DNA from 2 places in the Hylemonella sp. GW821-FHT12C09 genome. Region 2 is predicted to be linked to the other one. Evidence: riboswitches for the same ligand, from Rfam matches in the RefSeq annotation. Region 2 holds a riboswitch; the other holds the start of a gene.
What was found. A riboswitch is a leader RNA that binds a small molecule or an ion and turns the genes downstream of it on or off. The one in region 2 is predicted to bind thiamine pyrophosphate.

Region 1: another riboswitch for thiamine pyrophosphate. It lies ahead of thiC (phosphomethylpyrimidine synthase ThiC); the one in region 2 lies ahead of AC1RRP_RS01065 (LuxE/PaaK family acyltransferase).

What each region holds. Positions count from the first base shown of each region.
Region 1 is NZ_JBXAQQ010000004.1:156,759-161,169, forward strand. Features, by position in the region: gene can (carbonate dehydratase) at 1-423, shown strand, start outside; partial or broken gene aceK (bifunctional isocitrate dehydrogenase kinase/phosphatase) at 446-2,275, shown strand; TPP riboswitch at 2,323-2,424, shown strand; gene thiC (phosphomethylpyrimidine synthase ThiC) at 2,537-4,411, shown strand, end outside.
Region 2 is NZ_JBXAQQ010000001.1:201,868-206,278, forward strand. Features, by position in the region: gene AC1RRP_RS01055 (ABC transporter ATP-binding protein) at 1-191, opposite strand, end outside; gene AC1RRP_RS01060 (acyl-CoA reductase) at 205-1,656, opposite strand; gene AC1RRP_RS01065 (LuxE/PaaK family acyltransferase) at 1,653-2,759, opposite strand; TPP riboswitch at 2,816-2,937, opposite strand; gene AC1RRP_RS01070 (ANTAR domain-containing response regulator) at 3,001-3,645, shown strand; gene AC1RRP_RS01075 (CmpA/NrtA family ABC transporter substrate-binding protein) at 3,966-4,411, shown strand, end outside.

The sequences.
Region 1 (4,411 bases), on a different contig from region 2:
TCCACCGTGCAGTTCGCGGTGGAACGGCTCAAGGTCGAGCACGTGATGGTGGTCGGCCATTACGGCTGCTCAGGTGTGCAGGCCGCGCTGGAAGGCGCGCGCATCGGCCTGGCCGACAACTGGCTGCGCCACATCATGGACGTGCGGGATCGCCATCGCGAGCTGCTCGACAGCATTCCCGAGGCGGCGCGCCACGATGCGCTGGTCGAGCTCAATGCCATCGAACAGGTGGTCAACGTGGCGCAGAGCACGGTGCTGATGGATGCCTGGGGGCGTGGCCAGAACGTGACCCTGCATGCCTGGGTCTACGGCGTACACGACGGGCTGCTCAAGGACCTGCAGATGACCGTGGACGGTCAGGAAGCGCTGGAGCCGCTGTACCGCCAGGCCATCGCCGGCGTGGCCCAGATCAAGCGCGGGTGAGCGCCCGCGCCGGCTGAACGCGATGTTCCCCCAGCGCCTGGATTCGACGCTGGCTTACGACATCGCCCAGGCGATGCTGGACGGCTTCAACCGCCATTACCAGCTCTTCCGCACCGAGCCCGCACGCGCCCAGCAGCGTTTCGAGACCGCCGACTGGCAGGGCCAGCAGCGCGCCCAGCGCGAGCGCATCGAGTTCTACGATCTGCGTGTCAAGGAGTGCGTGAGCCGGCTGGAGCAGACCTTCCAGGCCGGCGCCCAGCCCATGGCCATCTGGCAGCAGGTCAAGCTGCACTACATCGGCCTGCTGGTCAATCACCACCAGCCCGAGCTGGCCGAGACCTTCTTCAACTCGGTCACCACCAAGATCCTGCACCGCACGCATTTCCACAACGACTTCATCTTCGTGCGCCCGGCGGTCAGCACCGAGTACATCGAGAACGACGAACCCGCCGCCCGGCCGACCTACCGTGCCTACTACCCCACGCGCGAGACCCTGCGCGAGACGGTGGAGCGCATCATCGGCAACTTCCAGCTGCAGTGCCCTTTTGAAGACCTGGCGCGTGACGTGGGCGATGTGCTGGTCGCCGTGAACGACCTGCTGGGACAGAACCGGTTGCGCACCAATTTCCAGGTGCAGGTGCTCTCCAGCCTGTTCTTCCGCAACAAGGGGGCCTACGTGGTGGGCAAGATCATCAATGGCTTCGTCGAAGTGCCCTTCGCCCTGCCCATCCTGCACGGCGAACAGGGCCGCCTGGTGATCGACGCGGCGCTGTTCGGTGAGGATGACCTGCTGATGCTTTTCAGCTTCGCGCGGGCCTATTTCATGGTGGACATGGAGGTGCCCTCGGCCTACGTGCAGTTTCTGCGCAGCCTCATGCCGCGCAAGCCCCGCGCCGAACTCTACAACGCCCTGGGCCTGGCCAAGCAGGGCAAGACGCTGTTCTACCGCGACTTTCTTCACCACCTCAAACACTCGAGCGACCGCTTCCGTATCGCACCGGGCATCAAGGGCATGGTCATGCTGGTGTTCGACCTGCCCTCCTTCCCCTACGTCTTCAAGATCATCAAGGACTGGTAACCGCCGCCGAAGGACACCACGCGTGAACAGGTGAAAGGCAAATACCTGCTGGTCAAGCAGCACGACCGCGTGGGCCGCATGGCCGACACGCTGGAGTACAGCCTGGTGGCGTTCCCGCTGGAGCGTTTCGACGAGGAACTGCTCGCCGAGATCCGGGAGTTCGCGCCCAGCCAGCTCGAGATCAGCGACCGCGACCAGGATGGACGCCGAGAAGTCGTCATCCAGCACCTCTACATCGAGCGGCGCATGATCCCGCTCAACATCTACCTGCAGCAAGCCTTTGACGCGGGCGCGACCGACCCGGCCAGCAGCTCCGAGGAAGCCCGCCGGGCGCGCCGCCAGCTGGAGCGCACCGTCATCGAGTACGGCAATGCCATCAAGGACCTGGTGGCCGCCAACATCTTCCCCGGCGACATGCTGTGGAAGAATTTCGGACTGACGCGCCAGGGCAAGGTGGTGTTCTACGACTACGACGAGATCGAGTACATCACCGACTGCAACTTCCGACAGGTGCCGGCGCCGCGCCATGAGGAAGAGGAGATGAGTGGCGAGGTCTGGTACAAGGTCGGCCCGCGTGATGTCTTCCCCGAGACCTTCGCGCCTTTCCTGCTGGGCAACCCGGTCGTGCGCGAGGTGTTCATGCAACACCATGCCGACCTGCTCGACCCGGCCTTCTGGCAGAGTCACAAGGAGCGCATCCAGCAGGGGCATGTCTACGACGTCTTTCCCTACGAGCGCAGCCGGCGCTTTTCGCAACAGCGCAGCGCCATCTGAAAAATTGACCTGGGTCATGTTCCGGGCCACGTCGGGTCGGCTACATTCCGTCTTGCCCGGGGTGCACACGCGATGTGCTGAGATGGTGATCCGAACCCGCGAACTTGATCCGGTTAATGCCGGCGTAAGAAGAGCCTGACCTGCCGTCCACCCAGCGTGGCGTGCCGCGTCTGTTTCCCCTTGCTGGCCTCGTGCCGTCTTCCGGTTCGCCTTCTGTGAACCTCCTTCGGAGCAAAACCATTTGTTTCAAGGAGATCCACAGTGAATGCACCCGACCAACTCAGCCAGTTCATCAGCCTCACGCGTGAGCCCTTGCCGGCCTCGCGCAAGATCCATGTGACCGGCACGCGACCCGATGTGCGCGTGCCCATGCGCGAGATCACGCAGAGCAACGGCGAGGCGGTGCTGGTTTACGACACCTCCGGCCCCTACACCGACCCGCAGGCCGAGGTCGACGTGATGCGCGGTCTGCCCGCGCTACGCCAGGGCTGGATCGAAGCCCGTCGCGATACCGAGTCCTACAGCGGCCGCGCGCGTGTGGCGCTGGACGATGGTCTCAAGGGGGCTGAAGCCGATGCCCTGGCCGCCTTGCGCGCCCAGGCCGCCGGCTTGCAGCGCACGCCGCGCCGCGCCAAGGCGGGCGCCAATGTGAGCCAGATGTACTACGCGCGCCGCGGCATCGTCACCCCCGAGATGGAGTACGTGGCCCTGCGCGAGAACCAGCAGCGCGAGTGGACGGCCCCCTACCTGGACAGCCCCGAGCGTGAACAGCGCCTGGCCGGCAACAGCTTTGGCGCCAGCATCCCCAAGGTGGTGACCCCCGAGTTCGTGCGCGACGAAGTGGCGCGCGGGCGCGCCATCATTCCGGCCAACATCAACCACCCCGAGCTGGAGCCCATGGCCATCGGGCGCAACTTCCTGGTCAAGATCAACGCCAACATCGGCAACTCGGCGGTGACGTCCAGCATCGAGGAAGAGGTGGAAAAACTCGTGTGGTCCACCCGCTGGGGCGCGGACACGGTGATGGACCTGTCCACCGGCAGGAACATCCACACCACACGCGACTGGATCCTGCGCAACTCGCCCGTGCCCATCGGTACCGTGCCGATCTACCAGGCGCTGGAGAAAGTGGGCGGCGTGGCTGAAGACCTGACGTGGGCCATCTTCCGCGACACGCTGATCGAGCAGGCCGAGCAGGGCGTGGACTACTTCACCATCCACGCCGGCGTGCGCCTGCCTTTCATCCACCTCACGGCCAACCGGGTCACGGGCATCGTCTCGCGCGGCGGCTCCATCCTGGCCAAGTGGTGCATTGCCCACCACCAGGAGAACTTCCTCTACACGCAGTTCGAGGAAATCTGCGCCATCATGAAGGCCTACGACGTGAGCTTCTCGCTGGGTGACGGCCTGCGCCCCGGCTCGGGCGCGGATGCCAACGACGAGGCCCAGTTCGCCGAGCTGCGCACCCTGGGCGAGCTCACGCAGATCGCCTGGAAACACGATGTGCAGACCATGATCGAAGGTCCGGGCCATGTGCCCATGCACATGGTGCAGGCCAATATGACCGAGCAGCTCAAGCACTGCGGCGAGGCCCCCTTCTATACGCTGGGCCCGCTGACGACCGACATCGCCCCGGGTTACGACCACATCACCAGCGGCATCGGCGCGGCCATGATCGGCTGGTTCGGCACGGCCATGCTCTGTTACGTGACGCCCAAGGAGCACCTGGGGCTGCCGGACCGCAATGATGTGAAGACCGGCATCATGACCTACAAGATCGCCGCGCACGCAGCCGACGTGGCCAAGGGCCACCCGGGGGCGCGGGCGCGCGACGATGCCTTGTCCAAGGCGAGGTTTGAATTCCGCTGGATGGACCAGTTCAACCTCTCGCTGGACCCGGACACCGCGCGCGACTTCCACGACGAGACCCTGCCCAAGGACGCGGCCAAGGTGGCGCACTTCTGCTCCATGTGCGGGCCCAAGTTCTGTTCCATGAAGATCACGCAGGAGGTGCGCGACTACGCGAAAACCCAGGGCGTGAGCGAGGTCCAGGCGCTGGATGCCGGCATGACGCAGAAATCCGCCGAGTTCCGGCGCACCGGCGGCGAGATCTATATCACCGTCGACCGGGGGAAC
Region 2 (4,411 bases):
TGCAGGCGCACCGTGCCGGCGTCGGGTTGCAGCAGGCCGGCCGCGAGCTTGAGCAGCGTGGTCTTGCCGCAGCCGCTGCGCCCCACCAGGCAATGAAACTCACCGGGCGCAATGTCCCAGTCCACGCCCTGCACCACCGGCGGCCAACCGGGGAAGGTGTAACTCACCTGCTGCATGTCGAGGAAGGTCATGGGGTCCGCTTCCTCAGTCCCGGTAAGGTGCGTAGGTCTCGGCCGCGCTCTCGGCCGAGGCTTCCAGCTCCACCATGCGCACCAGGTCCAGCAGGCTGAAACGGCCGTCGTGGTGCCAGCCGGCTTCGGGCGCCGTCATCTGGCCCAGGGCGCAGAGGCGCGTGGCACCGGCCGCCCCCAGCGGTTCGGCCAGCGCATGCAATTCCTGCGGCGCAGCGGCCAGGCCCACGGTCTGCAACACCTCGCGCTGCGCGGCCAGCAGGGGCAGCGTGTCTGCCAGGTGGTCCACGGCCTGGACCTGCACCGTGCGGTTCAGCGCGCAGGGTTGCAAGGCGCTGGCCTGCTCGGCATAGGCCACGCACCAGGCGGCGCCAGCATCACCGAGCAGCTCCACGCCGGCCCCGGCAAACCCTTGCATCTCCTGGCCCTGGCGCCAGCCGGCCACGCTGGCGGACTCTTCCAGCGTCAGCGTGCGCCGTGCGAACTTGTGTTGCAAGGCAGCCAGCTCGCCGGCCAGTTGCTGCGCGAACTCGCGCGGCGTGACACGGCCGCCGCGTGCCACGTAATAGGTGTGCGGCGAATAACAACCCTGCTGCTCGTAACGCACCACGTCCAGCGCGGCGGCGCGTGCCGTGGCCGGGGCATGGGCCACGTCGAGCGCGGCGGCCGAGACCAGCCCCACGCTGAGCTTGTGGCCGTGCGGCAGGAAACGCATGCTCACCGGCACCTGCTGCCTGAGCGCCGTCAGCGTGTCGTTGCCGCCATAGGCCAGCACCGCGTCGGCTTCGGCAAACAGGGCACGTTCGCTCGTCGTGTCGCCGCCCTTGAACCAGACGATGGCCAGCACCTCGGCCAGGCGCGGCTCCACCTCGGCCAGCAGGCGCGCGAACAGGGAAGCGAACAGCGGCTCGGCACTCGCCACCTTGCCGATGGCCGGCGCCTTGACCAGCAGGCCGCAGACCAGGCTCCACAGCGGCAGGCCCGGCACATTGCCGGCCCAGACGTGCACCAGCAGTTCGGGGCCGAGCGCGCGCGCCATGCCGCCCTTAGGCCTAGGCTGGAATTCGTCGAGCAGCTTGGGGTTGCTGAAGTCCTCGGCCACGAAACGCTGCAGCTGCGGCGCGCGGAAGGTCTTGAGGTAGGCGTTGAGGCCCAGGCGCACCATCTCGGCGTCGAAGCCCGAGATGCGCGGCAACAGCAGTTCCAGCTCCAGGCGATAGGGGTCGGCCGGGTTGAGCAGGCGCTCGATGGCACGGTCGATGGCCGCGATGATCTGCGACACCGGCATGGGCTTGAGCTGCGTGCGCCCCTGCTTACGCACGTGCGCGGCCAGCGTGTGCAGCTGGGCCGGCGTGAGCTGCGGCACCAGCACATCTACCTGCTGGGCGCCGGCGCCAAAGCCCAGCGTGTGCCACTGCACCTCGCTGGGCTTCAGGCCCGGCAGATAAGCCGCGGTGATTTTCATGACTGTGCCGCCCGCAGGAATTCATCCACCGCCAGCGAGCAGCCCTTGGCCTGCGCGCCCTGGGCACGGCCCAGCAGCAGGAAACCACCCTCCACCGCCACGCCCACGTCTTCGGTGAGGATGGTCGTGACCGAGTTGAAGTTGCCCAGGTCGGTGTGCGCCAGGATGCCGCGTTCGCCCCGGGGCATCTCCTGCCCGGTCAGCGGGTCCAGCACGCGGCTGCGGATCCAGTGCGGGCCGGACTTGAGGGCCGGCAACACGGCGTTGCCATCGTCGTAGAACTGCGTGCTGAGTTCCGTCATGCCATACATATTGATGCAGGCGCTGCGGGGCACCCCGAAAGTCGATGCGAGCGCGTCGTAGAACGCGTCCATGTCCATCTCGCGCGACTGGCCCTTGAAACCGCCGGTGTCGAGCAGGCGGCTGCCCGCGGGCAAACGAAAGCTCAGGCCGCGTGCCTGCAGCGCGTCCATCAGGTGCACAAAGCTGTAGCTCGCGCCCAGCAGTGCGAAGGGCTCCCCGCTGGCCTGCACCTGGGCCAGGGTTGCGCAGAGCGCGTCCACCTGCAGGCCTTCAGGGCCCAGGTCATAACGGCTCTCGGGCGTGCCGAAGTGGTGCAGCGCCAGCGCCAGGTAATGCGCCAGCGAGGAGTTGGGCATGAGCTGTTCGCTGGGGAACAGGATGCCCATACGCAAACGGTCCGCCCCGCCCATGAAACGCTGGCGAAAGTTCAAGGTCATCGACAGGTCGTAAACCTGCAGCTGCGGGTGGTAGTGCCGGCCCTTGATGTCGCCGCGCGTGGTGCCGCTGGTCATGAAGACGCGTTCGCAATGCTCGGGCGGCGCGCAGCTCAGCGTCAGGTCCTTGAAACCGTTGATCGGCACGGCCGGGATGTCGCGCCAGTGTTTCACCGTGCGCGGGGTGCGGCCGCGCTGCTGGCAGAACTTCTGGAAAGCCTGGTTGTGCTGGAACTGGTGGGCGAAGAGGCGCAGGGCCAGGGCATTGAAGCCATCATCCCCCGCATCCGGGTGCGCGATGAACGCCAGCAGCTCCGGAACCAGAGCGGCTACCTGCTGCGACGATGGGTGTACTGCTTCTGCCACGATGACCTTTCCTGGTGCGCCGGCGGCGCGTGCTCCGAAAGGTGTGGCGAGGCGGGGGCCTGGCAAACAGCTCTTCTTACGTCGGCATGATCCGAGTCAAGTTCACGGGTTCGGTATCGGGATCTTTTCCCACCATCTCAGCTGTCCGTCTGCACGGACAACACCCCGGAGCAGGGATAATTCTATGCCAAGCGCCGACGCGCACCGCGCCGTTTGGCGTATTTCTTGCATCTGGAACGACATGAATGAAGCCTTGCGCATCGTGGTGGTGACCTCGGACCTGGGAGTGGGTGACCCCGGGGACGAAGACGCCGTGCTGCAGGCCGAGCGTTCGCGCAGCCTGCGCATCGGCCTGCTGGAGAGCGGCTTCAATCTGGTCGCCTCGCTGCCGGCCGACGTCTTCCTCAACGAGCGCCTGGCGCAACTGCAACCCGATATGGTGATCGTCGACGCCGAGAGCGATGCGCGCGATGCGCTCGAGCATGTGGTCATGGCCACGCGCGATGCGCCGCGCCCCATTGTCATGTTCACCAACGATCAGGACACCTCGCACGTACGCGCCGCCGTGGCCGCGGGCGTCACGGCCTACATCGTGGCCGGCCTGTCGGCCGAACGCATCCGCCCCATCCTGGACGTGGCCCTGGCACGCTTCCAGCATGAGCAGGCCCTGCGCCATGAACTGGCCGAGACGCGCAGCGAACTCGACGAACTCAGCGCCGAACTCAAGGACCGCAAGACCATCGACCGCGCCAAGGGCCTGCTCATGCAGCGCCAGGGCCTGAGCGAGCAGCTGGCCTACGAGAAGCTGCGCAAGACCGCCATGGACAAGGGCATGAAGCTGGCCGAGGTCGCGCAGCGCATGCTGGACGTGGCCGACCTGCTTTAGAGCAGCGCACAGCTGCTCTTTTTGGTGCGCCGCACCATTCCGGCGCATCACCCCCATTCAGTGCACGGACCTCTATAAGCCATTGATAGGCAATGGTTTAAAGCTACCAAATCAGTAGCAATCAAAAAACCCAGAAGCTGGCACGCCCTTTGCGTAGCAGTTAGCAAGACCATACACGGTTTACCGGCAGCCCGTCCAACGGCGGATGTGGCCACCGGTACGGACAAAGGCGTCCCCACGGAGCTAGGCCGCGTCATCTCGACGCGCCGGCTCGGTGAGGACGCCTTTTTGTTTTTCTTCATCGTCACTAGGAGCTAGCCATGCCTGATCTTCTGAACGCCAAACTGAGCCGCCGCGCCGTGCTGCAGACCGCCGCCGTGGGCGCGGTCGGTATCGACCCCGCCCTGCGCGCCGCCGTCTATGCCGCCGGCTCGGACGCCCCCGAGAAGAAGGAAGTGAAGATCGGCTTCATCCCGCTGACCGATTGCGCCAGCGTGGTCATGGCCTCGGTGCTGGGCATCGACCAGAAGTACGGCGTCAAGATCATCCCCAGCAAGGAAGCCAGCTGGGCCGGCGTGCGCGACAAGCTGGTCAACGGCGAACTGGACTTCGCCCACGTGCTCTACGGCCTGGTCTACGGCGTGCACCTCGGTGTCTCCGGCCCGAAGAAGGACATGGCCGTGCTCATGACCTTGAACAACAATGGCCAGGCCATCACGCTGAGCAAGAAACTGGCCGACAAGGGTGCCGTCAACGGCGAGGGCCT